4 regions of the Pseudomonas sp. LjRoot71 genome follow, and region 1 is predicted to be linked to each of the others. Evidence: predicted binding sites of a transcription regulator. Region 1 holds the regulator's gene; each other region holds the start of a gene.

The links. Region 1 encodes sigma-54, which starts transcription at its own class of promoters, with help from an activator protein. Its sites were predicted from a motif close to ANTGGCATNNANNTTGCTNT; they were not measured.
Region 2: glnA (glutamate--ammonia ligase) is a predicted target of sigma-54. The motif match lies at 1,828-1,847, and genes of this name have one in related genera.
Region 3: ACSQ17_RS19775 (CmpA/NrtA family ABC transporter substrate-binding protein) is a predicted target of sigma-54. The motif match lies at 5,330-5,349, and genes of this name have one in related genera.
Region 4: ACSQ17_RS14845 (ammonium transporter) is a predicted target of sigma-54. The motif match lies at 3,893-3,912, and genes of this name have one in related genera.

What each region holds. Positions count from the first base shown of each region.
Region 1 is NZ_CAXURA020000001.1:1,226,568-1,234,494, reverse strand. It holds gene pmbA (metalloprotease PmbA) at 1-665, shown strand, start outside; gene ACSQ17_RS05840 (HPr family phosphocarrier protein) at 729-1,001, opposite strand; gene rapZ (RNase adapter RapZ) at 1,014-1,871, opposite strand; gene ptsN (PTS IIA-like nitrogen regulatory protein PtsN) at 1,874-2,347, opposite strand; gene hpf (ribosome hibernation-promoting factor, HPF/YfiA family) at 2,363-2,671, opposite strand; gene ACSQ17_RS05820 (RNA polymerase factor sigma-54) at 2,865-4,379, opposite strand; gene lptB (LPS export ABC transporter ATP-binding protein) at 4,518-5,243, opposite strand; gene lptA (lipopolysaccharide transport periplasmic protein LptA) at 5,246-5,788, opposite strand; gene lptC (LPS export ABC transporter periplasmic protein LptC) at 5,775-6,344, opposite strand; gene ACSQ17_RS05800 (KdsC family phosphatase) at 6,352-6,873, opposite strand; gene ACSQ17_RS05795 (KpsF/GutQ family sugar-phosphate isomerase) at 6,873-7,847, opposite strand.
Region 2 is NZ_CAXURA020000001.1:1,947,209-1,955,135, forward strand. It holds gene typA (translational GTPase TypA) at 1-29, opposite strand, end outside; gene thiI (tRNA uracil 4-sulfurtransferase ThiI) at 159-1,613, opposite strand; gene glnA (glutamate--ammonia ligase) at 1,941-3,347, shown strand; gene ACSQ17_RS09240 (DUF4124 domain-containing protein) at 3,573-4,142, shown strand; gene ACSQ17_RS09245 (DUF4124 domain-containing protein) at 4,146-4,763, shown strand; gene glnL (nitrogen regulation protein NR(II)) at 5,175-6,260, shown strand; gene ntrC (nitrogen regulation protein NR(I)) at 6,257-7,690, shown strand.
Region 3 is NZ_CAXURA020000001.1:4,182,181-4,190,107, forward strand. It holds gene ACSQ17_RS19750 (CmpA/NrtA family ABC transporter substrate-binding protein) at 1-633, opposite strand, end outside; gene ACSQ17_RS19755 (transcriptional regulator) at 1,083-1,400, opposite strand; gene ACSQ17_RS19760 (hypothetical protein) at 1,599-1,994, shown strand; gene alaC (alanine transaminase) at 2,056-3,294, opposite strand; gene ACSQ17_RS19770 (ANTAR domain-containing response regulator) at 3,432-4,010, opposite strand; gene ACSQ17_RS19775 (CmpA/NrtA family ABC transporter substrate-binding protein) at 4,012-5,208, opposite strand; gene acnB (bifunctional aconitate hydratase 2/2-methylisocitrate dehydratase) at 5,458-7,927, opposite strand, start outside.
Region 4 is NZ_CAXURA020000001.1:3,160,873-3,168,799, forward strand. It holds gene ACSQ17_RS14830 (LemA family protein) at 17-589, shown strand; gene ACSQ17_RS14835 (GIDE domain-containing protein) at 593-1,495, shown strand; gene ACSQ17_RS14840 (putative bifunctional diguanylate cyclase/phosphodiesterase) at 1,550-3,613, opposite strand; gene ACSQ17_RS14845 (ammonium transporter) at 3,947-5,242, shown strand; gene ACSQ17_RS14850 (hypothetical protein) at 5,244-5,888, shown strand; gene ACSQ17_RS14855 (superoxide dismutase) at 5,955-6,536, opposite strand; gene ACSQ17_RS14860 (LysE/ArgO family amino acid transporter) at 6,725-7,336, opposite strand; gene ACSQ17_RS14865 (ACT domain-containing protein) at 7,342-7,743, opposite strand; gene ACSQ17_RS14870 (LysR family transcriptional regulator ArgP) at 7,842-7,927, shown strand, end outside.

The DNA.
Region 1 (7,927 bases):
CCGTCAGCCGTCTGGGCGCACGGCCGGTGCCTACCTGCGAAGTACCGGTGCTGTTTGCCGCAGAGCTGGCGACCGGTTTGTTCGGCAGCTTTTTGGGGGCGATTTCCGGCGGCAATCTGTACCGCAAGTCATCGTTTCTTGATGGCACGCTGGGTCAGCAGCTGTTTCCCAGCTGGATGAAACTCGATGAGCGTCCACATATCCCGCGTGCGCTAGGCAGTGCGGCTTTCGATGGCGATGGTCTGGCGACTTACGCCAAGTCCTTTGTCGAGCGGGGTGAGCTGCTGTCCTATGTATTGGGTACCTATTCCGGGCGCAAGCTGGGCATGCCGAGTACGGCCAACGCCGGTGGGGTGCATAACCTGTTCGTCAGTCATGGCGATGAAGACCAGAAAGCCTTGCTCAAGCGCATGGGGCGTGGCCTGCTAGTCACCGAGCTAATGGGGCAGGGGTTGAATATGGTCACCGGCGACTATTCGCGAGGCGCAGGTGGTTACTGGGTGGAGAATGGCGAGATCCAGTTCCCGGTACAGGAAGTCACCATCGCCGGCAATATGCGCGACATGTTCAAGCAGATTGTCGCGGTGGGGAATGACCTGGAGCTGCGTAGCAATATCCGCACGGGCTCGGTGCTGATCGAGCGCATGACCGTCGCGGGTAGCTGATCGGCGGGCATAAAAAAGGGGCCGAGCATCCAGGTGCTCGGCCCCTTGGTATTTATTGGGCGACTATTCGCCTTCGTCGAAGTAGTTGTTGATCAACGCACACAGCGCGTTGAGGGCCTCGCCGTCTTCCGGGCCTTCGGTCTGCAGGTGCACAGTGGTGCCTTTACCAGCCGCGAGCATCATCACGGCCATGATGCTCTTGCCATCGACCATGCTCTCCGGGCTACGGCCGATCTTGACCTGGCAAGGGAAACGCCCGGCTACGCCGACAAACTTCGCAGCGGCACGGGCATGCAGGCCAAGCTTGTTGATAATGGTGATTTCGCAGGCGGGCATCGCGGCAATTCCTTAACTGAGGTCGCGGTGGCGGGTCTGAACGTTTTTCAGGATGGGTTTGAGGGTTTCACCCAGGCGGTTGGCCAGGTACACCGAGCGGTGATGCCCGCCCGTGCAGCCAATTGCCACCGTGACATAGGCGCGGTTGCTGGCGGCAAAGCGCGGTAGCCACTTGCTCAGGTAGGCGAGAATATCCTGGTACATGTCCTCGACATCGGTCTGGGCCGATAGGTAATCGACCACGGGCTGATCGAGGCCAGAGTAATCGCGCAGGTCTGGCTTCCAGTAGGGGTTGGGCAGGCAACGCACATCGAAGACCAGATCAGCATCTACCGGCATGCCACGCTTGAAACCAAAGGACTCGATCAGGAACGCGGTGCCCGGCTCAGGCTGGTTGAGCAGGCGCAGCTTGAGGCTGTCGCGCAGCTGGTACAGGTTGAGGTGGGTGGTGTCGATCTTCAGGTCGGCCAGGTCGATGATCGGGCCGAGCAGCAGGCTTTCATCGGCAATGGCTTCTGCCAGTGAGCGTGTTTCGTTGGTCAGTGGGTGACGCCGACGGGTTTCCGAGAAACGCTTGAGCAGGGTTTCTTCATCGGCATCCAGATAAAGCACGTCACACTGAATGTGGCGGGCGCGCACTTCATCGAGCAGTTCGGGAAAGCGCTTGAGCTGACTGGGCAGGTTGCGTGCATCAATGGAGACGGCGACCAGCGGGTGCAACAGTTCGGTGTGCAGCAAGGCGCGTTCGGCCAGCTCAGGCAAGAGCCCGGCCGGCAGGTTGTCGATGCAGTAAAAACCGTTGTCCTCAAGTACATCGAGGGCGGTGCTCTTCCCGGAGCCGGAGCGACCGCTAACGATGATCAGGCGCATGCTCAGGCTCGATTGAGTTGGCTTTGTACGTCCACCACCACCTGATACAGCGCCTCGCTGCTCTCGGCCTGACGCAGGCGAGTGCGCACATCACTGCGGTCAAGCATGCTGGCGATCTGGCGGAGCAGTTCAAGGTGGGCGTCAGTGGCGGCTTCAGGGACCAGCAGGACAAACAGCAGGTCCACTGGTGCGCCGTCAATGGCGTCGAAATCGACTGCTGCATCCAGGCGCAGCAGGGCGCTGATCGGTGCGCTGCAACCGGCCAGGCGGCAGTGCGGAATGGCAATGCCATTGCCGAAACCGGTCGAGCCGAGCTTCTCGCGGGCAATCAGGCTTTCGAAGATGTCTTGGCCGTCCAGGTCAGGCAGCTCGCGCGCCACCAGGTTGGCAATCTGTTCGAGAACACGTTTTTTGCTGCCTCCCGGCACGTTCACCAGGGAACGGCCGGGGGTCAGGATGGTTTCAAGTTGGATCATAGGAGATAGACGAGGTCAGCGGGCCATTGCGCCCTGTTGACGTTCGAGCTGTTTTTCCTTGTGTTTGATGAGTTGTCGATCGAGTTTGTCAGTCAGTAAATCGATGGCGGCGTACATGTCGTCGTGCTCGGCATTGGCGACCACTTCGCCGCCTGCTATGTGCAGGGTCGCTTCGATTTTCTGCTTGAGTTTCTCGACCTCCATGATGACTTGCACGTTGGTAATCTTGTCGAAGTGGCGCTCCAATCGTGCGAGTTTTTCGACGATGTAGTCGCGCAGGGCGTCGGTCACATCCAGCTGATGTCCACTGATGTTGACTTGCATACCGCTTTCTCCTTGTTGCCGTGTGTAAGAGGCAGGCAAGAGGCCTGCCGCCGGAACACTGTGGCGTGGAAGACTCTGACAGAACGAGCCTGGCACGGGCGCTGATTGCTTAGTTGCAGTATGGCTGCTTTTGCGAAAAGGCGTGGCCTGGAGTGTTCGGTCAGTGCGATCTGTCTTCCTTTTTCGTACCGCCCTAGATCAATCGTTTGCGCTCGCTGGAAGGCGCTATTCCGAGGGATTCACGGTACTTGGCGACCGTGCGGCGGGCTACTTGAATGCCCTGTGCCTCCAGTAAACCAGCGATCTTGCTGTCACTCAACGGCTTTTTCGCATTTTCCGCGGCGACCAGTTTTTTGATGATGGCGCGGATCGCAGTGGACGAGCATTCGCCGCCTTCGGAGGTGCTGACGTGGCTGGAAAAGAAATATTTCAGCTCGTAAATACCGCGTGGCGTGTGCATGAATTTCTGCGTGGTCACCCGCGAAATGGTCGACTCATGCATGCCCACGGCTTCGGCAATATCGTGCAGCACCAGGGGTTTCATCGCCTCGTCACCGTAGTCGAGGAAGCCGCGCTGGTGCTCGACAATCTGCGTGGCGACCTTCATCAGGGTTTCGTTGCGGCTTTGCAGGCTCTTGATGAACCAGCGCGCTTCCTGCAGCTGGTTGCGCATAAACGTGTTGTCGGCGCTGGAGTCGGCACGTTTGACGAAACCGGCATATTGCGCGTTGACCCGCAGGCGCGGCATGGCTTCCTGGTTCAGCTCCACCAGCCAGCGCTCGTTGTGCTTGCGCACGATCACGTCGGGCACCACGTATTCCGGTTCGCTGGACTCGATCTGCGAACCTGGGCGCGGGTTGAGACTTTGGATCAGTTCGATGACCTGGCGCAGCTCGTCTTCCTTGAGCTTCATGCGGCGCATCAGTTGGCTGTAGTCGCGGCTGCCGAGCAGGTCGAGGTAGTCACTGGCCAGGCGCTGGGCTTCGTTCAGCCAGGGGGTTTTGGCGGGCAGCTGACGCAGTTGCAGAAGCAGGCATTCGCCCAGGTTGCGTGCAGCAATACCGGCCGGTTCGAACTGCTGGATGCGGTGCAGTACGGCTTCGACTTCGTCGAGTTCGATATCCAGTTCCGGGTCGAAGGCGTCGACCACTTCTTCCAGGGTTTCTTCGAGATAGCCTTGGTCGTTGATGCAGTCGATCAGGGTGACACCGATCAGGCGGTCTTTGTCGGACATCACTGCCAGATTGAGTTGCCAGAGCAGGTGGCTCTGCAGGCTTTCACCGCTGGAGGTGCGGGTGGTGAAATCCCACTCGTCGTCCTCGCTGGCACTGCTGGGCAGGCTGCTGGCGCTGGTCTGGTAGATGTCTTCCCAGGCGGTATCAACCGGCAGCTCGTTGGGGATACGTTCGCCCCAGTCGCCTTCTTCCAGGTTGTCCACGGTCTGCGTGGTTTCCTGAAAGTTGCTCTCCTGGTAGGGCGTTTCCTGCTGTTCACTGGAGCTGGCGCTTTCTGCGCCATCGGCCATGGGGTCCGAGTTGTCGAAGTCATCGCCATCTTCCTGGCGTTCGAGCATCGGGTTGGACTCCAGGGCCTCCTGAATCTCTTGTTGCAGATCCAGGGTCGACAGTTGGAGTAGGCGGATGGCCTGTTGCAGCTGCGGCGTCATCGTCAGCTGCTGGCCCATCTTCAGGACTAGCGATGGTTTCATTGCAGACCTTATTTACCGGCGTCTGTGCGCAATCCACTACAGGACGCCTCTAAAAAGCGCCACTAGGAAGCAAATTATATGCCTGACTTTAAGGGTTTTGCCTAGCCTTGGCTGCAGTCGGCCTGAGAAAAGCTGTGGTTACAGCCTGAACTCATGGCCCAGATACACTTCTTTCACCGTCTGGTTGGCCAGAATGGTTTCGGCATCACCTTCGGCAATCAGTTGACCATCACTGACGATATAGGCGGTTTCGCAGATGTCCAGCGTCTCGCGTACGTTGTGGTCGGTGATCAGTACACCGATGCCCTTGGCCTTGAGGTGATGGATGATCTGCTTGATGTCGCCCACGGAAATCGGGTCGACACCTGCAAAGGGTTCGTCGAGCAGGATGAACTTGGGATTGGTGGCCAAGGCGCGAGCGATTTCCACGCGGCGACGTTCACCGCCGGACAAGCTCATGCCGAGGTTGTCGCGGATGTGAGTGATGTGAAATTCCTGCAGCAGCCCTTCAAGCTCCTGCTGACGAGCGCTGGCGTTGAGGTCCTTGCGGGTCTCCAGGATGGCCATGATGTTGTCGGCCACGCTGAGTTTGCGAAAGATCGAGGCTTCCTGTGGCAGGTAGCCGATACCGGCACGGGCACGGCCGTGCATCGGTTGGTGGCTGACGTCCAGGTCGTCGATCAGTACGCGGCCTTGGTCGGCTTGCACCAGGCCGACGATCATGTAGAAACAGGTGGTTTTGCCGGCACCGTTAGGGCCGAGCAGGCCGACGATCTGGCCGCTGTCGATGTTCAGGCTGACGTCGCGCACGACCTGGCGGCCTTTGTAGCTTTTGGCCAGGTGTTGGGCTTTCAATGTGGCCATTATTACTGCGCCTGCTTGTCGGCTGGTTTGTTCTTGGGCTGGATCACCATGTCGATGCGCGGTCGTGGTGCAGTGACATTGCTGCCTGTTGCACGGCCGGCGTTGACGATCTGACGCTGGGTGTCATAGACGATCTTCTCGCCTTCGAAGGTATTACCTTCCTGAATCACCTTGGCCTGGTCGATCAGCACTACGCGATCATTGCTCATGAAATACTGGATGGTCAGGCCGTAGGCCTTGACGATCTGCTTGTCGGTAGATGGCAGTTGCTCGTAGTAGGCGGGCTTGCCTACCGAAGTGAAGACTTCAACCTCACCCTGGGCGTTCTGGGTGACGGTCACGGTGTCGCCGGTAACCTTCATGGTGCCCTGGGTGATCACGACATCGCCGCGATAGACCGCAACGCCCTGTTTGTCATCGAGCTCGGCGCTGTCGGCCTGGATGCGGATCGGCTGCTCGCGATCGGATGGCAGAGCCCAGGCGCTGACACTTCCAAGTGCGGCACTGAGGCTGAGTAGTAGGGGGAGGGTATTAACGAGCCTCATGCTGACCTCTTACGTTGGACAGCAGGAGCATCCTGCCGTCATTCATGTACGCTTTCATTCCTTGTGCCGTGGTCACCCCATTGGCCGCGTCGATTCTAACGGCTTGCTGGGTCTGCGCATATTCCTTCTCGGGGAATACGGTCAGGCGGCTGGTGGTAAGAATGGTCGGGCGGCCTTTGGCGTCGGTGCGCTCGACGCGCACCTTGTCGATCAATTCGACTTCGCTGCCACCTGGCGACACTTCGCCGCGTTCGCTGCGAATCTTCCAGGGCAGCTCGGTGCCGCGGAACAGGTTCATGTTCGGTGCGCTCATCAGTGTGATGTCGCTGGCCTTGATGTGTTCGACCTTGTCGGCGGCCATCTCGTAGTGCAGTTTGCCGTCAGCCTGGTATTGCACGGTATAGGTGTTGTTGGCATAGAAGTCGATGGCATTGTCGGCGGCCGCTGTTTGCGGCTGCTGGTTGAAGCCTTCCGGATTGAGGTTCCAGTAGCCGAGGGCCGCTACCAGCAAGGCGGCGCAGGCGAACAGCAGGGGGTTGAGTAATTTGCGGGGCATGGTTGGCCTATAGGTAAGCGGCTTGAGCGGCTTCAAGAGTGCCTTGGGCGCACATGATCAGTTCGCAGAACTCGCGGGCAGCACCCTCGCCGCCACGTGCCTGAGTCACGCCATGGGCGTGCTGGCGGACAAAACCATCGGCGCTGGCAACGGCCATGCCCAGGCCGACACGGCGCATAACGGGTAGGTCCGGCAGGTCGTCGCCCAGGTAGGCGACTTGTTCATAGCTCAGGCCAAGTTCGCCAAGCAGCTCATTCAGTACAACAAGCTTGTCTTCGCGGCCCTGGTACAGGTGCTGGATGCCCAGGTTCTGTGCGCGGCGCTCGACCACCGGAGTCTTGCGGCCGCTGATGATGGCGGTGCGTACGCCGGAGTTGATCAGCATCTTGATGCCGTGGCCGTCGAGGGTGTTGAAGGTCTTGAACTCGCTGCCATCCACCAGAAAGTACAGCTTGCCGTCAGTCAGTACACCGTCGACATCGAATACGGCCAGTTTGATTGCGCGAGCGCGTTGTTGCAGATCGTTCATCACATCACTCCTGCGCGCAGTAGGTCGCCAAGGTTGAAGGCACCCACGGGGCGGTCGCTGTCGTCTACCACCACCAATGCGCTGATTTTGTTGTCTTCCATGATTTTCAGGGCTTCGGCTGCGAGCATTTCGGCGCGGGCGGTTTTGCCGTGCAGGGTCATGACGTCGTCGATAAGCGCATCACGCACATCGATGCCTTTATCAAGTGCGCGGCGCAGGTCGCCGTCGGTGAATATCCCGGCCAGGCGGCCGTCGTCTTCGGTAACTACGGTCATGCCCAGACCTTTCTGGGTCATTTCCAGCAGCGCGTCGCGTAGCGTGGTGCCTCGGCTGACGCGCGGCAGGCTGTCGCCTGCGTGCATGACATTTTCCACTTTGAGTAGCAGGCGGCGACCGAGGGCGCCACCTGGGTGCGAGAAGGCGAAGTCCTCTGCAGTAAAGCCGCGTGCTTCCAGTAGGGCGATGGCCAGGGCGTCACCCAATACCAGGGATACGGTGGTGGACGAGGTCGGTGCCAGGTTCAGCGGGCAGGCTTCTTGGGCTACGCGGGCGTCCAGGTTGACTTCGGCAGCCTTGGCCAGCGGCGATTCGGGGTTGCCGGTCATGCTGATCAGGGTGATGCCGAGGCGTTTGATCAGCGGTAGCAGGGTAACGATTTCTGCCGTGGAACCAGAGTTGGATAGGGCCAGAACCACGTCGTCGCGGGTGATCATGCCCATGTCGCCGTGGCTGGCCTCGGCGGGGTGGACAAAGAAGGCTGTGGTGCCGGTGCTGGCCAGGGTGGCGGCAATTTTGTTGCCGACATGGCCAGATTTGCCCATGCCCACCACGACTACGCGGCCTTTGCTGCCAAGAATCAGCTGGCAGGCGTGCACGAAGTCACCGTTGATACGTTGCAGCAGGTCCTGTATCGCCTCTAGCTCCAGGCGGATGGTGCGCTGCGCGGACTGGATCAGGTCGGTTGGCTGGCTCATCGAATCTCGGCGGTGTGCGGGTTAAAAGTTGTCGATTATAACGGTAATGCTGCGCCTGCCCAGTGTTTCCCATGGCGAGA
Region 2 (7,927 bases), 720 kb from region 1:
ATGGCGATGTTGCGTAGATTTTCGATCACGTGTGTATCTCGATCAGAGGATTCGGTTTGCCGCTTAGTCTAGGCGGCGAGTATTAAGAAACGCGGTGTCAGCTGGCCCGTTGGTCGGGAGGGCGATGGCGAATACTGCCGCCATTCAACCCGGGCGTTTTATGTCGGACGATAAACGCGCACATTGGCATGCCCCTCGCTGAGCAGGTGGTGGGCATGCAAACGGCTCATGATGCCTTTGTCGCAATACAGCAGGTATTGGCGCGCGGCATCCAGCTCCTTGAAGCGGCTGTTCAGGGCATAGAACGGCAACGCTTGTACTTCGATACCGGGCAGCTCCAGCGGCTGCTCTTCGGCGTTATCCGGGTGGCGGATGTCGATGATCACGTGCCCGGCCAGGGCTTCGCTGACTTCCTCAACCTTGACGTCCTTGCCCAGCTCGTCGATCACCTTGTCGATCGGCAGCAGGGTGGCGCGTTGCAGTGCGCGCTCGAGGATGGCCATGTCGAACTGCCGCTCTTCATGTTCGATGCGGTCTTTCTTGGCGCGCGTGGTCGGGTTCACCGAAATCACGCCGCAGTATTCGGGCATGTGTTTGGCGAACTCGGCGGTGCCGATCTGCGTAGCGGTGTCGATGATGTCCTGCTTGTGGCTGGCGATCAGCGGGCGTAGCACCAGCATGTCGGTGGCCGAGTCGATCACCGAGAGGTTGGGCAGGGTCTGGCTGGACACCTGGGAAATCGCCTCACCCGTCACCAGGGCATTGAGCTGCAGTTGCTCGGCCATGCGGGTGGCGGCGCGCAGCATCATGCGCTTGAGGATCACGCCCATCTGGCTGTTGTCGACCTTGCCGAGAATCTCGCCGAGCACTTCCTCGAACGGCACGCTGATAAACAGCACGCGCTGCGAACTGCCGAACTTCTCCCACAAATAGTGCGCCACTTCCATCACGCCCAGCTCGTGGGCACGACCGCCAAGGTTGAAGAAGCAGAAGTGGGTCACCAGACCGCGGCGCATCATCTGATAGGCCGCCACGGTGGAATCGAAGCCACCGCTCATCAGCACCAGGGTCTGTTCCAGCGAACCCAGCGGGTAACCGCCCAGGCCTTCGTGCTGGTGATGAATGACAAACAGACGCTGGTCGCGGATTTCCATGCGCACCACCACGTCCGGGTCTTTCAGTGAGATGCCGGCCGCACCGCACTGCTGACGCAGTTGACTGCCGACATAGCGTTCGACATCCATGGAGCTGAAGGCGTGTTTGCCAGCGCGCTTGCAGCGTACGGCGAAGATCTTGCCCGGCAGCTGATCGGCGAAGTGCAGCTTGCACTTTTCCAGCACATCGTCGAAATCACCCAGCGGGTATTCATCGACCTGCAAAAAATGGGTGATGCCTGGCGTGCAGCTCAGACGCTCGACCATCGCCTGCAGGGTTTTCGGTTCACTGATCTGGGTTTCGACTTCCAGGTTGTCCCACACACCGCTGACCTGCAGCTGCGGATCGAACTCACGCAAAACCGAACGAATATTCTTCGCCAGCTGCCGGATAAAGTGCTTACGCACCGGCCGACTTTTAATGGTGATTTCCGGGAAGACTTTAACGATCAGTTTCATGAAAAAGCTGCGTGCCGAGGCCGCCAAAAAACAGGGGCGCGGATTATAGCGGAAATTGCTCAAGCTTTGATCAAAAATCCTCACAACACAAAAACACGCACCATTAAAGAGCGAACCACAAATTGCGCGCCCTATAACGGTGCAAATATTTCCTGAGCAGCGCTGCGCAGCCCCCGCCAGCCCTGAGTTTCAGGGCTTACACCCATTCCTGTGCACTGGCATGCAATTTGCTCCCTTGTGAGGCAGGATGCCCTGGCGGAGTATGCCGGCGGCCGTACCGTACTATTGAGGGCTCACGATTCGAGCCTTATCCACCTGGAGGACAGCATGTCGAAGTCGATTCAACTGATTAAAGAACACGACGTGAAGTGGGTTGACCTGCGCTTCACCGACACCAAGGGCAAACAGCACCACGTGACCATGCCGGCACGCGATGCGCTGGACGACGAATTCTTCGAAGTCGGCAAAATGTTCGACGGCTCCTCCATCCATGGCTGGAAAGGCATCGAAGCCTCCGACATGATCCTGCTGCCGGTTGACGAAACCGCCGTACTGGATCCGTTCACCGAAGAGCCGACCCTGATCATCGTCTGTGACATCATCGAGCCGAGCACCATGCAAGGCTACGATCGTGACCCACGCTCGATCGCCAAGCGCGCTGAAGAGTTCCTGAAAACCACCGGCATCGGCGACACCGTATTCGTTGGCCCGGAGCCTGAGTTCTTCATCTTCGACCAGGTGAAGTTCAAGTCCGACATCTCCGGCTCGATGTTCAAAATCTATTCCGAGCAAGGCTCCTGGATGACTGACCAGGACGTCGAAGGCGGCAACAAGGGCCACCGCCCAGCCGTCAAAGGCGGTTACTTCCCGGTTCCGCCGTGCGACCACGACCACGAAATCCGTACTGCCATGTGTAATGCCATGGAAGAAATGGGCCTGGTCATCGAAGTTCACCACCACGAAGTGGCGACTGCCGGTCAGAACGAAATCGGCGTGAAGTTCAACACCCTGGTTGCCAAGGCTGACGAAGTTCAGACCCTGAAGTACTGCGTACACAACGTGGCCGATGCCTACGGCAAAACCGCCACCTTCATGCCGAAGCCGCTGTACGGCGACAACGGTTCGGGTATGCACGTACACATGTCCATCTCCAAAGATGGCAAGAACACCTTCTCCGGCGAAGGCTATGCCGGCCTGTCCGATACCGCCCTGTACTTCATCGGCGGCATCATCAAGCATGGTAAGGCCCTGAACGGCTTCACCAACCCGTCGACCAACTCCTACAAGCGTCTGGTTCCAGGTTTCGAAGCTCCAGTAATGCTGGCTTACTCGGCGCGTAACCGTTCGGCTTCGATCCGTATCCCATACGTTTCCAGCCCGAAAGCCCGCCGTATCGAAGCACGCTTCCCGGATCCGGCTGCTAACCCGTACCTGGCCTTCGCTGCACTGCTGATGGCCGGTATCGACGGTATCCAGAACAAGATTCACCCTGGCGATGCTGCCGACAAGAACCTGTACGACCTGCCGCCAGAAGAAGGCAAGCTGATCCCGCAAGTGTGCGGCAGCCTGAAAGAAGCCCTGGAAGAGCTGGACAAAGGCCGTGCGTTCCTGACCAAAGGCGGCGTGTTCTCCGACGACTTCATCGATGCCTACATCGAGCTGAAATCCGAAGAAGAAATCAAAGTACGCACCTTCGTACACCCGCTGGAATACGACCTGTACTACAGCGTCTAAGCCAGACTCGCGCCGCCCTGCGGCGCGTTCGAAAGCCCTGCCCGGCCCTGCCTGGCGGGGCTTTTTTATAGCTGCGCACTATCGGCCTGCACCCGCAGGTTGTGCTGCGCGCCCCCTACGGAACAATCACGCTTTCACCTCCCGTATCACAATGTCGCTGCTTGGCGCTTGCCAGCGCACGCCACCAGTGCAAGGCTTAGGGCACATTATTAAGGAGAGTCAGGCATGCGCCCTCTACTTATCTGCCTGCTGCTGAGTCTGGCCTTGCCGGCCAGCGCGCAGATCTACAAATACACCGACGCCAACGGTAATACGGTATTCACCGACCAACCGCCGGAGGGCCAGGCGACGCAGAACGTCGAGCTGCCCAAAACCAATAGCGTGACCATGGCCGTACCCGCCACCCCAGCGCCCAGCACACCGGCCGACAGCGGCACGGCGGCAGCCCCCTACAGCAACCTGCAACTCACCGGTTTGCCCAGCGAGGAAGCACTGCGCGCCAATAACGGCACCTTCACTGTCGATGTGGCGATTGAACCGCGCCTGGCCAGCAACCACCTGCTGCGTTTACTGCTGGACGGCAAACCCCATGGCCAACTCAGCAATGCGCCACGCCTGCAGGTGAGCAACGCCGACCGCGGCGAACACAGCCTGGCAGTGGAAGTGCTGAGTGCAGGCAAGCCCATCCAGCAGAGCCCCACGGTGACCTTCACCGTGCAGCGGGTGAATACCAGCAGCCCGGCACTGCGACCGCCACCACCGCCACCTAAGCCCAAACCAAAGCCAGCCACCTGACCTATGCGAACTCTGCTGTTCTGCGGCCTCCTGCTGCTCGCTCTGCCCACCCTGGCGCAGGTCTATACCTACATTGATGCCGACGGTAACCGGGTGTTTACCGACAAGCCCAAGTCCGGCAATGCCGAACGCGTTGAGCTGGCACCGAGCAACGCCATGTCGCCTCAGCCGGTATCGGCGGCACCGGTCATGGTTGCACCACCAGAGCCGGGGCTGCGCTACAGCTTGCTGCGTATCCTGGTGCCGCAACCGGATGCCACCATCCGCGACAGCGCCGGCAACCTGATCGTCAGCGTCAACAGCGAGCCCAACCTCTACCCACAGCACAGCTACCGCCTGCTGCTGGACGGCGCACAGGTCGGCGAAGTGGGTAGCAGCCCGGTGTTCCCGCTGGAAAATATCGACCGCGGCACCCATCAGCTGGCGGTGGAAATCATCGACCAACAAGGCCGCATCATCGAACGCACGCCCAGCCAGCCATTCCACATGCTGCGCATTTCCCTGGCGCAGAAACGCATGGTCACCCCTTGCAAGAAGGCCGACTACGGCGTACGCCCGGAGTGTCCACTCAAGGACAAGCCACCGGAAAAGAAAGACATTCCCTTCGTGCCTTTTCTCTAGGCCTGCCCAATAGCGTGCAGCATCTGTTGCTCTCAACACCGAGCGTGAGGTTCCCAGGCTCGTAGGGTGCGTCGTGTTGCCCGCCTGCCGGAACACACCCCGCCCATTCCGTGTATCGCGGTGCGCACAGCGCACCCTACACATTGGGATGTAGCCTTTCTCTAGCGCCTATCGCTGCCTCAGTCCATGCATCCGGACGGAGGCAAAACCATCAATGCACCAATAAGGTGCGATAGGTGCCACGCATTTCTATACTCTCCCTGTTTTGGGTCGCAGCAAGGCGCTCTACTGCGCTGAAAAGCAGCCTACTCGCAGCATTCCACGGCTAGACACGCTTCTTTTCGGGGCTTTGGTTTGCTTCTTGCATTTTCCAGCGGCATTGCCGGAACCCAAGGGCCTGCGACATTCCATATGATCATCAATGACGCGCTGCACCGCCTGCTGCTGGACAACCTGACCACTGCCACGCTGCTGCTCAACGACGACCTGCGTCTTGAGTACATGAACCCGGCAGCGGAGATGCTCCTGGCCGTCAGTGGTCAACGCAGTCACGGGCAATTCATCAGCGAGCTGTTTACCGAATCCAGCGAAGCGCTCAGCGCGCTGCGCCAAGCCGTCGAACACGCTCATCCGTTCAACAAGCGTGAAGCCGTACTGACCTCAATCAGCGGCCAGACCCTGACTGTCGACTACGCCGTCACCCCGGTGCTTAACCGTGGCGAGACCCTGCTGCTGCTGGAAGTGCACCCGCGCGACCGTCTGCTGCGCATCACCAAGGAAGAGGCGCAACTGTCCAAGCAGGAAACCACCAAGATGCTGGTGCGCGGCCTGGCTCACGAGATCAAGAATCCATTGGGTGGCATCCGTGGCGCGGCGCAACTGCTGGCTCGCGAGCTGCCCGAAGAAAGCCTCAAGGATTACACCAACGTGATCATCGAGGAGGCCGACCGCCTGCGTAACTTGGTCGACCGTATGCTCGGCTCGAACAAGCTGCCCTCCCTGGCGCTGACCAACGTGCACGAAGTGCTGGAGCGAGTCGGCAGCCTGGTGGAAGCGGAAAGCCAGGGCAGCATCATTTTGGTGCGCGATTACGACCCGAGCATTCCGGACGTGCTGATCGACCGTGAACAGATGATCCAGGCCGTGCTGAATATCGTGCGCAACGCCATGCAGGCGCTGGCTGCGCAGAGCGATCTGCGCCTGGGCCGCATCACCCTGCGCACCCGCACCCTGCGCCAGTTCACCATTGGCCATTGCCGCCATCGCCTAGTGACCAAGATCGAGATCATCGACAACGGCCCCGGCATTCCGCCCGAGCTGCAGGAAACCATCTTCTATCCCATGGTCAGCGGGCGTGCCGACGGCACCGGCCTGGGCCTGGCCATTACCCAGAACATCATCAGTCAGCATCAAGGCCTGATCGAGTGCGAGAGCCACCCTGGCCACACCGTGTTCTCGATCTTCCTGCCGCTGGAACAAGGAGTAACGCCGTCATGAGCCGCAGTGAAACCGTCTGGATTGTCGATGACGACCGCTCCATCCGCTGGGTACTGGAAAAGGCCCTGCAACAGGAAGGCATGACCACCCAGAGCTTCGACAGTGCCGACGGTGTACTCGCCCGTCTGAGCCGCCAGCAACCCGATGTCATCATCTCCGACATTCGCATGCCCGGCGCCAGTGGCCTCGATCTGCTGGCACGTATCCGCGAGCTGTACCCGCGCCTGCCAGTGATCATCATGACCGCGCATTCCGATCTGGACAGCGCCGTGGCCTCCTACCAGGGCGGCGCCTTCGAATACCTGCCCAAACCGTTCGACGTTGATGAAGCCGTGTCCCTGGTCAAGCGCGCCAACCAGCACGCCCAGGAGCAGCAAAGCCTGGCCGCCCCCGTCGAGCAGCCGCGCACCCCGGAAATCATCGGCGAAGCACCGGCGATGCAAGAAGTGTTTCGCGCCATCGGCCGTCTGTCGCACTCCAACATCACCGTGCTGATCAACGGCGAATCCGGTACCGGTAAAGAACTGGTCGCCCATGCCCTGCACCGCCACAGCCCGCGTGCGGCCTCGCCGTTTATCGCGCTGAACATGGCGGCGATTCCGAAAGATCTCATGGAGTCCGAGCTGTTCGGCCATGAAAAAGGCGCCTTTACTGGCGCGGCCAACCAGCGCCGTGGTCGTTTCGAACAGGCCGACGGCGGCACCCTGTTCCTCGACGAGATCGGCGATATGCCGGCCGACACCCAGACCCGCTTGCTGCGCGTACTGGCGGATGGCGAGTTCTACCGGGTCGGCGGGCATACCCCGGTAAAGGTCGATGTGCGGATCATCGCCGCCACCCACCAGAACCTGGAAAGCCTGGTGCAAGCCGGTAAGTTCCGTGAAGACCTGTTCCACCGCCTCAACGTGATCCGCATCCACATCCCGCGCCTGTCGGATCGCCGTGAAGACATCCCCACCCTGGCCCGGCACTTCCTCAGCCGCGCCGCGCTGGAACTGGCGGTCGAGCCCAAGCTGCTGAAAAGCGAAACCGAAGACTACCTGCAACAACTGCCTTGGCCGGGCAACGTGCGCCAGCTGGAGAACACCTGCCGCTGGATCACCGTGATGGCGTCTGGCCGTGAAGTGCATGTTGACGACCTCCCGCCGGAGCTGCTCAGCCAGCCGCAGGAAAGTGCACCGGTGAGCAACTGGGAACAGGCGCTGCGCCAATGGGCCGACCAGGCCCTGGGGCGTGGCCAGTCCAGCCTGCTGGACTCTGCCGTGCCGGCCTTCGAGCGGATCATGATCGAAACCGCGCTCAAGCACACTGCTGGCCGCCGCCGCGATGCCGCCGTGCTGCTGGGCTGGGGTCGCAACACCCTGACGCGCAAGATCAAGGAACTGGGGATGAACGTCGACAGCGCCGATGACGAGGATGGCGACGACTGAACCACTCTGCCTGAATAGAACGAGACGGCTCCAACAGGCGTATCTCGCTCAGCCAAGGAAGACGCCGCTTTGTCGTGAAGATAAAGCGGCGTTTTTGTATCCCTATACAGCAGAACCTCTGGGTAGGGTGCGCTATGCGCACCGCAGGTGCTGGCGATAAACCTCATCAGGTGCGCGCAGCGCACCCTACGGTGGACACCCCACCCATAAAATGCGCCAGAGCAATGCACCACAACC
Region 3 (7,927 bases), 3.0 Mb from region 1:
TGGCGGCGGCACGACGATGGTTTTCACATCGCTCATGGGGTTGATGCCCTGGCTGGCCAGCCAGTAATACAGCCACATGGCGTGGGTGCCGGTGGGGAAGGTCTGGGCGAAGGTCAGCGGGTTGCCGCCTTTTTTCACGTGTTCGGCCAACTGCGCGCCGTTGGTCACGCCGGCTTCTTTAAGTTGCTTGGAGAGGGTGATGGCCTGGCCGTTGTGGTTAAGCCCCATCAGCACCGCCATGTCCTTCTGCGGCCCGGCGATACCCAACTGGGCGCCGTACATCATGCCGTACAACACGTGGGCGGCATCCAGCTCGCCGGTATTGAGTTTGTCGCGCACCCCGGCCCAGGAAGCCTCCTTGCTCGGGGTGATTGTCAGGCCGTATTTCTCGGCAAAGCCCTGGGTGGCGGCGACCACCACCGACGCGCAATCGGTGAGTGGGATAAAACCGACTTTCAGCGCGGCCTTCTCCGGTGCATCAGAACCGGCTGCCCAGGCCACGCTGCGCAGCGAAGCGGGTGCGCTCAGGCCCAGCGCGGTCACACCGCCGACTGTGCCGGCGACGGCGATTGAGGTTTTCAGAAAGTCACGGCGGCTATGCAGGCTTGGGTTCTTCGAATCACGATCAGTCATGTTTGTTTGTCCTTCTCTGGCCGAAAAAACGGCTGAAACAAAAACGGCGTACGCCAGGCCACCTCGATTGAAGTGACCTGACGGACGCCGTTGTCCGTGATCCGCGGCTCACCGCCGTTGGTGGGCTGCGCAGGAATCTTGTGGGGATATTTGCAAGTGGCTTGCCAGATTTACCGAAGGGAGCGGGTGAATAAGCGCCTGGCTGCCCTGAGGCAGGCTCGAATGAGTCTCAGGTTGGGCGGCCTAAGTTTTATAAATCATGGAGTTATGCATGAAATTGAATGCGGGATAGCACAGTAAATAGTCGCCGTGGCAGCGTCTTGTACCGCGACCGAATAACACGCTGCCCAGGTTTACTGGGCCAATGCTGTGCATGGCTGAGCGGCTGCCGGGCGCTTTTGCTTCGACTTGGTGCCGGGCGCACCCAGACGCGATAACAGCTCAGCGCTTCAACGTGACAGGGATTTGCCCTGGGTTTCCTCGACAAATTCCCTGAGCCAGCGCAGCACTTCAACTGCCTCCCAGCGTGATGGGTCGAACATGGCGTAGGCCAAGCCCTGATAGCCGACCACATCCAGTTGGCGGTGATAGCCGGCGCGCTGCAACAAGGCCTCGATCTCGGCAAAGCAGGTGTTGAAGTGCACCCGGGAAAACGGCGTTTTGCCCTCGGTGACGATACCTTCGAGCTGCAATTCATTGACGGTGGCCCGGACTTTTTCCAGGGGCATACGGTTCACACTGTGTTTCAGCTGCATTACGTCGAGCATCGAGGTACTCCTGTTAATGCCGTGCGCGGACCCGTTTGTCGGGCTGCACGCGTGGCTGGATGGCCTAACCAAGGGTAATCGAAAAATACTGTACAAATAAACAGTATTCGATAATAGTAAGCCCAAGCCTTCACCAATCAATCGCGCCATCTGCCCATAAAGCCAATGGCCACAGGCACTGCAGAGGAGTCACTGACAATGCAACAGATGCTGATGACAATTGTGCTGTTGAGTCTTTTAACCGGTTGCGCACAACCGCAGCTGGAGCAACCCAGAGCCAATGGCACGTACCTGGTGATCGAAAATAGCCAGGCCTGGGCCGTGTTGGTGTCTGACGGCAAGCGCGTGGAAGAGCAGGGCACGGTGGTGGATGTGATCAAACTGCCCAGCAAAGAGTCGAGCGTGGCGGCCAGCTATGTGATCGAAACGGCCAACTGTGGTCGCGTGCAATGGTTGAGCGAACGCTCGGATGCCGCCGACGGCATGACCACGCTGATGTCGTTGCACAGCAACAATCAGCAGTTGGGGCAAAGCGGCTGTGTAATCGCCGAAGGACTTAGTCGTGTATGGACGGTGCTGGACTATTCGAGCTGATACAGCTCGAGCATCAACAGCGATGGGCTAGCCAGCGCGGCTAACCCACCTTTGGCCTCGCTTAGGGCGTGGGCTTGGCAGGTTTACTGGCTGCAGGCGCATCAAGCAAACCGTCGGCGCGGAACATCGCCTTGATCCCGCGAATGGCCTGACGCGTACGATCCTGATTCTCGATCAGAGCAAAGCGCACATGGTCATCGCCGTAATCACCAAAACCGATGCCAGGGGAGACGCAGACCTTGGCCTCCAGTAGCAGCTTCTTAGCAAACTCCAGCGAGCCTAAGTGGGCGTAAAGCTCTGGAATCTTTGCCCAGATGTACATCGAGGCCTTGGGGTTCTCTACCATCCAGCCAATTTCATGCAGGCCTTTGACGATGACATTGCGGCGCTGGCGGTATTGCTCCGCGATATCGCGCACGCATTGCTGATCACCTTCCAGCGCGGCAATCGCGGCGACCTGCAGCGGGGTGAAGGTGCCGTAGTCGTGGTAACTCTTGATCCGCGCCAGGGCGCTGACCAGCTCCGGGTTGCCGACCATAAAGCCGATGCGCCAGCCGGCCATGTTGTAGCTCTTGGACAGGGTGAAAAACTCCACGGCAATGTCCTTGGCGCCAGGCACCTGCATGATCGACGGGGCTTTCCAGCCGTCGTAGACGATGTCGGCGTAGGCCAGATCGTGGATCACCAGTACGTCGTACTGCTTGGCCAGGGCCACCACACGTTCGAAAAAGTCCAGCTCCACGCACTGCGCGGTGGGGTTGGAGGGGAAGCCGAGGATCATCATTTTCGGCTTGGGGATCGACTCGCGAATCGCCCGCTCCAGCTCGGCGAAGAAGTCCACGCCAGGCACCAGTGGCACGGAGCGCACCTGGGCGCCGGCGATCACCGCGCCGTAGATATGAATCGGGTAGCTGGGGTTGGGCACTAGCACGGTGTCGCCGTGGTCCAGGGTGGCCAGCATCAGGTGCGCCAGGCCTTCCTTGGAGCCGATGGTGACAATGGCTTCGCTTTCCGGATCGATCTCGACCTCGTAGCGGTCCTTGTACCAGCGCGAGATGGCGCGGCGCAGGCGTGGAATACCGCGTGAGGTGGAGTAGCCATGGGTGTCTTCACGCTGGGCAACCTGCACCAGTTTTTCGACGATATGCGGCGGCGTGGCACCGTCCGGGTTGCCCATGCTGAAGTCGATGATGTCTTCGCCACGGCGACGCGCGGCCATCTTCAGTTCAGCGGTGATGTTGAAAACGTAGGGGGGGAGTCGATCAATGCGCGCAAAGCGGCGCGAAGCTTGGTCAGCCATGCTTTCCTCGGAGACGTAAGCGCCCGGAACCGTCCGAGCGACGTTGGCCAGTGTGCTGGCCAGGCGCGAAGATAAGCGCCGCGCGGCCTGTCTGTCCAGCACAGTCAGGCTTCAGCACGGCATAACAGTGGCCGGATTCAGCTGCCGAGCATGTCGTGCATGGCGATGATCTGTTCGGCTACCTGTGCCAGCTTCTGTTGCCTGCTCATGGCCTGGCGGCGCATCAGGGTGTAGGCCTGTTCCTCATCGCAGCTTTTCATCTTCATCAGCAGACCCTTGGCCAGTTCGATGCGTTTGCGTTCGGCCAGTTGGGCGTCGCGTGCCTGCAATTGTGCGCGCAGGGCCTGGTCGCTCTCGAAGCGGGCCATGGCCACATCCAGAATCGGCTGCAGGCGCTGGGCGTGAATGCCTTCGACGATGTAGGCGCTGACGCCACTTTGAATCGCCTGGCGCATCACGCCGGGGTCATGCTCGTCGGTGAACATGACGATGGGTCGCGGCTGGTCGCGGCTGACCAGCACTACTTGCTCCATCACATCGCGGCTGGGCGATTCGGTGTCGATCAGGATTACGTCGGGGCGCACGGCTTCGACGCGCTCAGGCAGGTCGATGGTCAGGCCGGATTCGTCGATGACCTCGAAGCCGGCTTCGGTCAATGCCGTTTTCAGGCGGCCGACTTTCTTCGCCGTGTCGTTGATCAGCAGAATACGCAGCATCTCAGCAGCTCTCCTGCAGTTCGCCAGCCGGTGCGTCAACCCGGGCGTGCAGGGCAAAACTGCGGGCATAGCCGGCCGGGTCGCTGCCGTCCCAGGTCGGGCCGTCGAGCAACTGGCTGCTGCGCATGGGCGCTGGTACGGCAATGCCGAGTGCGCTGGCGGCCTGCTGGTAGAGCTCAAGCTGCTGCACCTGACGGGCGATGGCTAGATAGTCCGGGTCGTCACGCAGCAGGCCCCAGCGGCGGAATTGGGTCATAAACCACATGGCGTCTGACAGGTAGGGCATGTTCACCGCGCCCTGGCCATGGAAGCGCAGTGGATGAGCATCCAGCCAGGCATGGCCGAGACCGTCCTGATAGTGGCCGAGAAAGCGCGGTTGAATGGCCGACAGCGGGGCGTCCACATAGTCCTGACCGCTGAGCAACTGGGCGGTGCTGCGGCGGTTTTCCTCGCTTTCATCAATAAAACGGCTGGCCTCCAGCACCGCCATCACCAGGGCACGGGCGCTGTTGGGGTGCTGACGGACAAAGGCACGGGTACAGCCCAGTACCTTTTCCGGGTGGTCGGGCCAGATCGCCTGGATAGTGGTCAGGGTGCAGCCGAGGTTTTCTTCCACGGCCTTGGCGGTCCAGGGTTCGCCGACACAGAAACCGTCGATGCGCTGGGCCTTGAGGTGTTCAATCATCTGTGGCGGCGGCACCACCACGCTGTCGACGTCACGCAGCGGATGAATACCCTGGCTGGCGAGCCAGTAATACAGCCACATGGCATGGGTGCCGGTGGGAAAGGTCTGGGCGAAGGTCAGGCGTGCTGCATGTTGGTGCACATGCTGGCTGAGTGCCTCGCCGCTGGTCACGCCGACGGCTTGTAGCGGCTGCGACAGGTTGATGCTCTGGCCGTTCTGGTTCAGCCCCATGAGCACGGCCATGTCGGTGGCGGGTGCGCCACCCAGGCCCAGCTGTACGCCATAGATCAGGCCGTAGAGGCTGTGTGCCGCGTCCAGCTCACCACTCAACAGCTTGTCGCGCAGTCCAGCCCAGGAGCTCTGCCGCTGCAGGTTGAGGGTCAGGCCATGCTTCTCGGCAAAGCCCTGGGTGGCGGCGACAATCACTGATGCCGAATCACTCAGGGCCATGAAACCGATATTCAGTACCAGCTTTTCCGGTGCGTCACTGCGGCTGATCTCGTGCTCATTCATGGTGCTTTTCCTGTACCCACACAAAAAGGTGCCGTGCCACTCGCTGCGACCGACTGCACGAGGGCTACGACACCAGTGTCTTGATTGAGCCCGTCCGCCGTTGGAAAGGCTTGGGGTATGTAAAGCAATGCATGTGCCAGGCAGCGGTTATGTATTTATGTTCGCTGTGCGGGCTATTGGTTTTAGCGGGTAGGGCGGTAGAAAGAAAAAAACCCGCACAAGACGGGTTTTTTTCATTTCAGCTAACGCTTAGACCTGAACAGCAGGGATCTGGGCGTTTGCTGCTGCTTCGCGGAACTCAGCAATCTGATCGAAGCTCAGGTAGCGGTAAACGTCGGCAGCCATGCTGTCGATGTTCTTCGCGTAGGCCATGTACTCTTCGACCGTCGGCAGCTTGCCGAGAATCGAGGCGACTGCTGCCAGTTCGGCAGAAGCCAGGTACACGTTGGCGCCGTCACCCAGGCGGTTCGGGAAGTTACGGGTCGAGGTCGAAACGACAGTCGAGTTCGGCTCAACACGTGCCTGGTTACCCATGCACAGCGAGCAGCCCGGCATTTCCATGCGAGCGCCAGCCTTGCCGTAGATGCCGTAGTAGCCTTCTTCGGTCAGTTGGTGAGCGTCCATCTTGGTCGGCGGCGACAGCCACAGACGTGTTGGCAGCTGACCTTTGACCTGATCCAGCAGCTTGCCGGCAGCGCGGAAGTGACCAATGTTGGTCATGCACGAACCGATAAACACTTCGTCGATCTTCTCGCCCTGAACGGTCGACAGCAGACGCGCGTCGTCCGGGTCGTTCGGTGCGCAGAGCACCGGCTCGTTGATGTCGGCCAGGTCGATTTCGATGATTTCGGCGTACTCGGCGTCCTTGTCGGCTTCCATCAGCTTCGGATTGGCCAGCCAGGCTTCCATCGCTTGAGCGCGACGTTCCATGGTACGGGCATCGCCGTAGCCTTCGCTGATCATCCAGCGCAGCAGGGTGATGTTGGAACGCAGGTACTCGGCAATCGCCTTTTCCGGCAGCTTGATGGTGCAACCGGCAGCGGAACGCTCGGCAGAGGCGTCGGACAGCTCGAACGCTTGCTCAACGGTCAGCTCGTCCAGGCCTTCGATCTCGAGGATGCGGCCGGAGAAGATGTTCTTCTTGCCTTTCTTCTCGACGGTCAGCAGGCCTTTCTGGATGGCCACGTAAGGGATGGCATGCACCAGGTCACGCAGGGTGATGCCCGGTTGCAGTTTGCCCTTGAAGCGCACCAGTACCGACTCCGGCATGTCCAGCGGCATAACGCCGGTGGCGGCGGCGAAGGCCACTAGGCCAGAACCGGCCGGGAAGCTGATGCCGATCGGGAAGCGGGTGTGCGAGTCGCCACCGGTGCCGACGGTGTCAGGCAGCAGCATGCGGTTCAGCCAGCTGTGGATGATGCCGTCGCCAGGACGCAGGGACACGCCGCCACGGGTGCGGATGAAATCCGGCAGGGTGTGGTGGGTGGTCACGTCGATCGGCTTCGGATAAGCCGCGGTGTGGCAGAAGGACTGCATCACCAGGTCAGCGGAGAAGCCCAGGCACGCCAGGTCTTTCAGCTCGTCGCGGGTCATCGGGCCAGTGGTGTCCTGGGAACCGACGGTGGTCATCTTCGGTTCGCAGTAGGTGCCTGGACGCACGCCTTTGCCTTCCGGCAGGCCGCACGCCTTGCCAACCATCTTCTGCGCCAGGGTGAAACCCTTGGTGCTGGCAGCGGGTGGCTCTGGCAGTTTGAACAGATCGGTTGGGCCCAGGCCCAGCTCGGCACGGGCTTTCTCGGTCAGACCGCGACCAATGATCAGTGGGATACGGCCGCCAGCGCGAACTTCGTCGAGCAGTACCGGGGTCTTCATTTCGAAGGTGGCCAGGACTTCATCGGTGCCGTGCTTGGTGACTTTGCCCGCGTGCGGGTAGAGGTCGATGACGTCGCCCATGTTCAGCTTGGATACGTCGAACTCGATTGGCAGAGCGCCGGCGTCTTCCATGGTGTTGTAGAAGATCGGAGCGATCTTGCTGCCGAAGCAGAAACCACCTGCGCGCTTGTTCGGCACGTAAGGGATGTCGTCGCCGAAGAACCACAGCACCGAGTTGGTGGCCGATTTACGCGAGGAGCCGGTACCGACCACGTCACCGACATAGGCGATTGGGAAGCCTTGGCCGCGCATTTCTTCGATCTGCTTCATCGGGCCGATGGAGCCTTGTACGTCCGGCACGATGCCGTCACGGGCCATTTTCAGCATGGCCAGGGCGTGCAGCGGGATGTCCGGGCGCGACCAGGCGTCTGGAGCCGGCGACAGGTCGTCGGTGTTGGTTTCGCCAGTGACCTTGAAGACGCGCAGGCTGATCTTGTCGGCCAGGGTCGGACGGTTCTTGAACCACTCGCCGTCAGCCCAGGATTGCAGAACGCCTTTGGCGTGAACGTTGCCGTTCTTGGCTTTTTCAGCGACGTCGTGGAAGGCGTCGAACATCAGCAGGGTGTGCTTCAGTTGCTCGGCAGTCACGGCAGCCAGTTCGCTGTCATCCAGCAGGCTGACCAATGTGGCGATGTTGTAACCGCCTTGCATGGTGCCCAGCAGCTCAACAGCGTGTTGCTTGCTGATCAGTGGGGAAGTGGCTTCGCCTTTGGCAATGGCAGAGAGGAAACCGGCCTTGACGTAGGCGGCTTCGTCGACGCCTGGCGGCACGCGGTTGGTGATCAGG
Region 4 (7,927 bases), 1.9 Mb from region 1:
TCTTCGGGAGTTGTGCATGAGCCTTACCAGCGTTGTCGTGAGTGTGTTGCTGATCCTGCTCGCGGCCTATGCCGTGATGCTCTACAACGCGCTGGTGCGCTTGAAGCACGGCGTCAGCAAGGCCTGGTCGAATATCGATGTGCTGCTCAAACAGCGCCATGATGAGCTGCCCAAGCTGGTGGAGACCTGCAAGCAGTACATGCAGCATGAGCGCACCACTCTGGAAGCGGTGATCATGGCGCGTCAGGCGGTTTCCACTGCCCAGGCCAGCGGCGACATGAATGCCCTGGGTAAGGCGGAAACGGGTTTGCGCACCGGCCTGGGCCAGCTGTTTGCGCTGGCGGAAAACTACCCGGAGCTGAAGGCCAACGAGAGCTTCCAGCACTTGCAGCAGCGCATCAGCGGCCTGGAAAACGGCATTGCCGACCGCCGCGAGCTGTACAACGAGGCGGTTAATCTGAACAACGTGCGCATCGAGCAGTTCCCCGATGTGTTGATCGCCCGCATGTTTGCCTTCAAGGAAGCCGTGTTGCTGGAATTCAGCGAGTCGGAAAAAGCGGATGTCGACCTTAAATCGTTGTTTGGCTAGGCCATGGATATTCAAGGACAGATTTTCGGGCTGACCTGCAGTGTGGCGGCCTGTGCCGGCGGTGCCTGGTGGTTTGTGCGGCGCTTCTCTCAGGCCCGGCATCTGCTCGATACGCCCACCTCGAAGATTCGCTCGGCGGCGCAAGGCTATGCCGAGTTCTACGGTGTGTTGCACCCGCAGGGCGATGAACAACAGCGTGGGCCGCTGACCAATACGCCGTGCCTGTGGTGGCGTTACAAGATCGAGGAAGAGCAGCGCTCTAGCGACAACAAGGGCAGCAGCTGGCGCATGGTGGAGAGCGGTAGCAGCGAGGCGCTGCTGCAACTCGATGACAGCACCGGCAGCTGCCTGATCGACCCACGCGGGGCGCAAGTGCGCCCGCTGACGCGCGAGGTGTGGAGGGGGAGTCAGCGTCATCCGCTGGGTCTGGCGAAAACCGGTTGGAGCGCGTTTTTCAGCGGCAGTGGACAATACCGCTACACCGAGGAACGCCTGCATGCGGGGCAGCCGCTGTATGCCATCGGGGATTTTCGCAGCAGCGGCGGTGGTCGTCAGGGGCTGGATCTGGCCTCGGCCAAAGGTGCCGTGATTCGCGAGTGGAAAAGTGACTTCAGCGGTTTGCTGCAACGCTTCGACAGCGACCGCAATGGTCAGCTCAATGAGCAGGAGTGGAATCGCGTGCAATTGGCTGCGACGCTTGAGGCCGAGGATCGCCATCGTCAGCAGAGCACACAACCGGCGCAGCACCACCTGGCCAAGCCGAGTGAGGCGCGGCCATTTATCTTGTCCTGCGCGGGCGAGGATGAGCTGGTGCGGAGTTTCTACTGGCAGGCGGCCGGTGCTGTTGTGCTATGCGTGTTGGGCGCAGTGGCGACCGCCTGGCTGCTGGGGGTTAACCGCTTCTAGTACCGAGCACGCAAGAAAAAGCCCGCCAATTGGCGGGCTTTTTTGTCGTTGGATTTAGAGTGTGGCCGGGTTGGCGGTGCTGTTCAGACGGCGGGCCTGTTTCAGGTAGGCGGTCAGCTCGCGCGCGGGCAGCGGCTTGCTGTACAGGTAACCCTGACCCTCGTTGCAGCCCTGGGCGATGATGTAGGCCTCCTGCTCGACCGTTTCCACCCCTTCGGCGATCACCTGCATGCCGAGGCTCTTACCCAGCTGGATGATGGCGCGCACGATGGTGGCATCGTCTTCGTCTTCCAGCAGGTCTTGCACGAAACTCTTGTCGATCTTGATCTTGTCCAGCGGCAAGCTCTTCAGGTAGCTCAGTGAGGAGTAGCCGGTACCGAAGTCATCAATGGCGATCAGCGCGCCGGAGCGGCGCAGGCTGAGCAGGTGCTGGGCGGCGGTGTTGATATCTTCCATCAGACCGGTTTCGGTGACTTCCAGCTCCAGGCTGCGCAGCGGCAGGCGGTAGACCTGCATCAGGTTGTTCACTACCCGTGGCAGCTCGGCGTGATGCAGCTGCACGGTGGAGAGGTTGACCGCCATGCGCAGCTCGGTGAAGCCCTGATCATGCCATTCGCGCAGCTGGCGACAGGTCTGGTCGAGAATCCATTCGCCAATCGGGATGATGGTGCCGTTCTGTTCGGCCAGCGGGATAAACAGATCCGGCGGTACGAAGCCATGTTGCGGGTGCTGCCAACGCAGCAGCGCTTCGACGCCAACCACGCTGTGGTCGCGGTAATCCACCTGTGGTTGGTAAACCAGGTGCAGCTGATTTAGGGCCAGGGCGTCGCGCAGGTCTTTTTCCAGCTCGCGGCGGCGGCGCATTTCGCTGTCGACGCTGGCGATATAGAACTGGTAACGGTTGCGCGAGCGGCTCTTGGCCAGGGTCATGGTCTGTTCGGCTTTCTGCAGCAGCTTCTCGGTGCTGTCGCCATCTTCCGGGAACAGGGTGATGCCGATGGTTGCGCGCAGACGTACTTGCTGCTGGTCGAGCATAAAGGGGTTGTCGAGGTCGTCGAGCACGCTCTGCGCCAGTTCGGCGGCCTCGTAAGGCTGCTCGATATCGGCCTGCACCAGGGCGAACTGGTCGCCGCCCAAGCGGGCCAGGGCACCGAGGCGACCGCTGTGGCTGCGCAGACGGTCGGACAGGGCCAGCAGTAGCTGGTCGCCGGTCTGGTAGCTGAACTGTTCGTTGATCCCTTTGAAGTCATCCAGGCCTACGCAGAGTACCGCTACGCGGCGCTGCAAGCGGCCGGCGTCTTCGAGAATTTGGTCGAGTTGCTGTTGCAGTTGCTGACGGTTCGGCAGGCCGGTGAGGAAGTCGTACTGGGCCATGCGCAGCAGGCTGTTTTCCGCTTCGCGGCGTAGATTGGTGTTGCGTTCGATGGAGGAGAGCAGCTGGTTGGCGGTGTTGATCCACAGGCCCAGTTCGTTCTTCTCGTTACCCTTGAGCATCGGCAGCTTGTGTTCGCTGGGGCGGTCCGGGTTGATGTTGGTCAAGTGCTCGATGATCTTCGACAGCGGTTTGGTCAGCAGCCAGTGATAGACCAAGTACAGCACCAGGCCCATGGCCAGGGCGCGCAGTACACCGGAGATAAAGATGATTACCGAGTTGGTGACAAAGCTCTCGCCGTAGGGGGCCGTGTCGAGGGTGATGCTGAGGTCGCCGTAGTATTCGCTGTAGGGGCCGCGGCCAACCAGCTGGGTGGTGAAATTCTGTTCTTTGCCAAGGATCGGATCGGTCAGCCAGCGGGTGGGGATATCGACCTGCTCTCGGGCTTTCTCCGCCAGCATCGGTTCGTTGGGGTGGCCGATGGCGGCCATGCGCACCGACTCATGCTGGAACAGGCCTTCGATCACCTGCATGCCCATTTCCCGATCCAGGCTGTAGACCGCCTGGGTGGATGGGTCGCGGAACATGCCAAGAATTCGGTGCGCGTCGTTGGCGACTGCCTGACGTGTTTTGTAAACGTCGAAAACAATCTGCGCAAGACTCAAGACCACGCCGACGATTAGCGCTGATAACAGCACTACGCGGAGCAACTTGAGAGACAAGCTGTTTTTAAGTTCCAGCTTCAAATGGCGGTTCCTTGTTCGAGGCCTTCGGCGTCAGACGCTAGTGAGTATTGGCAAAGTCGCGCTTGCAGTCAAAGGGCCATTACCAAACTTTGTCGAACAAATTATCTGCGCGGCGATGGCGCGGACCCTGGCAGCTGTGTTGGCTGCTTGCACTGTGTCGGTGCGAGTTGCCTATGGCTTGAGCACCGTTGGGCGGTTTTATATGGCCTGCCATCCCTGGCGGCCACCTTTCGGGCCGTTGCTACGCAAGGTTAAAAATCCCTCCCAGCTATTTTTTTCTTTGGCATGAGAGTTGCGAAGCCCCCTGTACTCACCGTTACGGGGGATGCTGCGATGAAAACTCGACTCTTAGGGATAGCTGTTTTTGCGGTTTCGCCACTGGCGCAGGCGGCCAGCGATGAGGCGCTCAACACGGCCTGGCTGGTGTTGGCCAGTGTGCTGGTGTTCTTTATGCAGGCCGGCTTTGCCTTGCTGGAAAGCGGCATGTCGCGAGCGAAGAACGCGGTCAATGTGATGATGAAAAATTACATGGACGGCTGCGTCGGCGGCATCACCTTCTGGCTGTTGGGCTTCGGCCTGATGTTCGGCAGCAATATCACCGGCTGGTTCGGCATGAGCCATTTCGCGCCGCATACGGGCGAGCCCTGGGATTTCACCTTCTTGCTGTTTCAGATGATGTTCGCGGCCACGGCGGCGACCATCGCCAGCGGCGCCATGGCCGAGCGTACGCGTTATTCGGCCTACCTGATCGGCGCGGTGGTGATCAGCGGGTTTATCTACCCGGTGTTCGGCAGCTGGGTGTGGAGCGGCATCTATGGCGGCCAGGGCTGGTTAGCGGCCTTGGGCTTTATCGATTTCGCCGGTTCGACCGTGGTGCATAGCGTCGGCGCCTGGTGTGCGCTGGCCGGCATTCTGGTGCTGGGGCCGCGTCTGGGCCGTTTTGCAGCGGACGGTACGCCGCGCAGCATTCCCGGGCACAACCTCAGCCTGGTCGCGTTGGGTGGTTTTATCCTCTGGGTCGGCTGGTTTGGCTTCAACGCCGGCAGCAGCCTGGAGATAAATGTCAGCCTCGGCCTGATTGCCCTGAATACCCATCTGGCGGCATCGGCTGGGGCGCTGGGCGCATTTCTGGCGCAGCGCAGCACCTCCAGCCCGGTGCTGTTGACCACCACGGTGAACGGCTCGCTGGGTGGCCTGGTGGGCATCACCGCCGGTTGCGCGAGCATGTCGCCGTTGTTTGCCTTGCTGACCGGGCTGGTCGCCGGCTTTGTGGTGGTATTCGGTATGCGCCTGCTGGAGCGCTGGCAGCTTGATGATGTGGTCGGCGCCGTGCCCGTGCATGGTTTTGCCGGCGTCTGGGGCACCGTGGCGGCCGGGCTGTTCTTCAGTGGTGATCTGTTCAACTGGTCGCGGGTCGGCGTGCAGCTGCTCGGCGCCGGTGTGGCGTTTGTCTGGGCCTTCCCGCTGGCGCTGATGCTTTATCTGTTGCTGGCGAAAACCCTTGGCCTGCGTACCTCTACCCAGCATGAGCAGCGCGGTCTGGATTATGCCGAGCACGCTGAGGTGGGCTATCCCGAGTTCAACCTGGCCGTCACCTTCGACAGCAACGACTTGCCGAGGAGGGTGTGAGATGAGCCTGGCAACTCGCCGACGGGCGATCTACACCGGGCTGGCCGGGCACTTTGCCGAGGACGAATTATTGGCCGTGCTGGCGCTGTGGGAAAGCAAATACGCCGACAAGCCACCGTTCGCCCTCAATGAGTTTCTCGGCGAAGTGGCCGCAACCACTGAACGCAAGCTGGAGCGCGCCAAGCTCTACCGCGAACTGGTGGGCGCGCTGACCGGGCCGTTATCGGCGTTACTGCCGGACCCGGAACCGCAGTTGCTCAGTTGGCGGCAACGCATGGGCCTGAGTGCGCCATCGAGCGTTGCGGCGAATGTACCGGCGCGGCATACCTTCGAAGCATTGAGCCGGGTGTTGTTCAATGAGTTGGATGCTGGCTTGCTGCCACGCCTGCAACGTTTTGCGGCAGGCAATCTGAGCAACCTGCGCGGCAGCAATGAGCAGCGCCTGCGTGTGCGGGCTTGGCTGGAACAGGGCGCGGAATTGGAACTGGCTGGCCTGGGCTTGGAGCAACTGCGGCAGTTGCTCAATCTGCTGTACATCGGTCTGTGTGAGTACCTGGGGCCCGTGGTGGCCGATCAGCGTCTGACTCAGGCGGTGCAGCAGGTTGAGGCGCTGCACCTGGCGTTTGCGCCGCGCAAACTGTTGTAAAACGCGGGTGCAGAGAACAAGAAACCCGGCACATGGCCGGGTTTCTTGTTATTCGGGAGCGCTGACTTAGGCGGCGTAGTTTTTCGCTACGAAGTCCCAGTTCACCAGGTTCCAGAATGCCTCAACATACTTCGGACGCAGGTTGCGGTAGTCGATGTAGTAGGCGTGTTCCCAAACGTCGCAGGTCAGCAGCGGGGTGTCGCCGCTGGTCAGCGGGCAGCCGGCACCGATGGTGCTGGCCAGAGCCAGGGAGCCGTCAGCCTTCTTCACCAGCCAGCCCCAGCCGGAGCCGAAGGTGCCGATGGAAACCTTGCTGAACTCTTCCTTGAACTTGTCGAAGGAACCGAAGGCTGCGTTGATCGCGTCAGCCAGAGCACCGGTCGGCTGGCCACCGGCGTTAGGCGCCAGGCAGTTCCAGTAGAAGGTGTGGTTCCAGACCTGAGCGGCGTTGTTGAAGATGCCGCCGGAGGAGGTCTTGACGATCTCTTCCAGGGTTTTGCCTTCGAACTCGGTGCCTGGGACCAGGGTGTTCAGGTTCACGACATAGGTGTTGTGGTGCTTGTCGTGGTGGAATTCCAAGGTTTCCTTGGAAATGTGCGGCTGCAGAGCGTCATGTGCGTAGGGCAGCGGCGGCAATTCGAAAGCCATTGTCTATCTCCTAATCAGGTCAGGTGCGGTGTGCGCGAAGCCGATCACGGGCGGCTATCTCAGCGGCGTGAGTTATCTCTTTGCGCCGCAAGCCCTGAATCATAGCACCGGCCCTGCGCCTTAAACACGCGGCAACTGTGTGGAAAACCAACTTGGCGCGCTCTGCGCCGGCCTGCGGCAGCGCTGTTTCAGCCGACTTGGCTGCCGCTGAGCAACTGCCAGGCAATACTGAACATCATCAGCGCCACGCTCAGATCTATAACTCGCCAGGTGCTCGGGCGCGCCAGCCAGGGCGCGAGCCAGGCCGCGCCCAGAGCCAGGCAGAAGAACCAGATCAATGAAGCGCTGGCCGCACCCAGCGCATAGGCACCCGGTACGGGTTGTTGGGCGCCGAGTGAGCCGATCAGCAGGACCGTGTCGAGGTACACATGCGGGTTGAGCAAAGTCACCGCCAGGGCCGCCAGCAGCACCGCTTTGCGTGAGCGCGGGCCGCTGTCGGCGTTGTAGCCCATGGCCTGCGGGCGGCTGGCCCGCAGCAGCGCCTGGGCTCCATACCAGAGCAGAAAAGCCGCGCCGCCCCAGCGGGCGATGCCCAGCAGCAGCGGACTTTGCGCCAGCACGGCGGCCAGGCCGAAGACGCCGGCAGCTACCAGCAGCGCATCGCAGATCACACAGAGCAGCGCCACCGGCAGGTGATGTTCGCGGCGCAGGCTTTGCGCCAGGACGAAGGCGTTCTGCGCACCGAGGGCGATGATCAGCCCGGCGGCGATCAATAACCCGTTGCTATAGCTTTGCCACATCTCGGTTACTCCACCTGCGCACTGAGTTGTTGCAGCACCGCAAGCGCACGCGGCCCATCGGCATGCGCGACGAACAGGTGATCGTGGTAGAAGCCTGCGATCACGTTGCAGCTGATCCCGGCTTGCGCCAGGGCGCTGGCGACAGCCGCCGTCAAACCCACGGCTTCGAGTGCCGAATGCACATGCAGGGTCAGCCAGGCGGCCGCATAGCTGTAAGACAGATGCAGTTGTTCTGCCTGCTGGCGCGCCAGGATCACAGTAAGGCCTTCGGCCTCCTGAAAGCTGCCCAGCGGTTGTGTGCCTTGTAGCTGCGCGGCATCGCTCAGGCTGCAGAACACGTAAGTGCCCTCGTTCAGCTGTGGGCTCATGCTGCGCAGCAAGGTGGTCAGTGAGGTTTCGCCGGCCATGTGGTTTGCCTGTTCCGAGTGGTGATGCTGGCCAGTCTGCTGCGGCTGGGTATATAAGAGAAACCAATAATCCTGATTGCTCATTAGGAAATCTTATTTTGCTCGATTACAAACTACTCGCCGCCCTGGCTGCTGTTGTCGAGCAAGCCGGCTTTGAGCGAGCGGCGCAGGTGCTGGGGCTGTC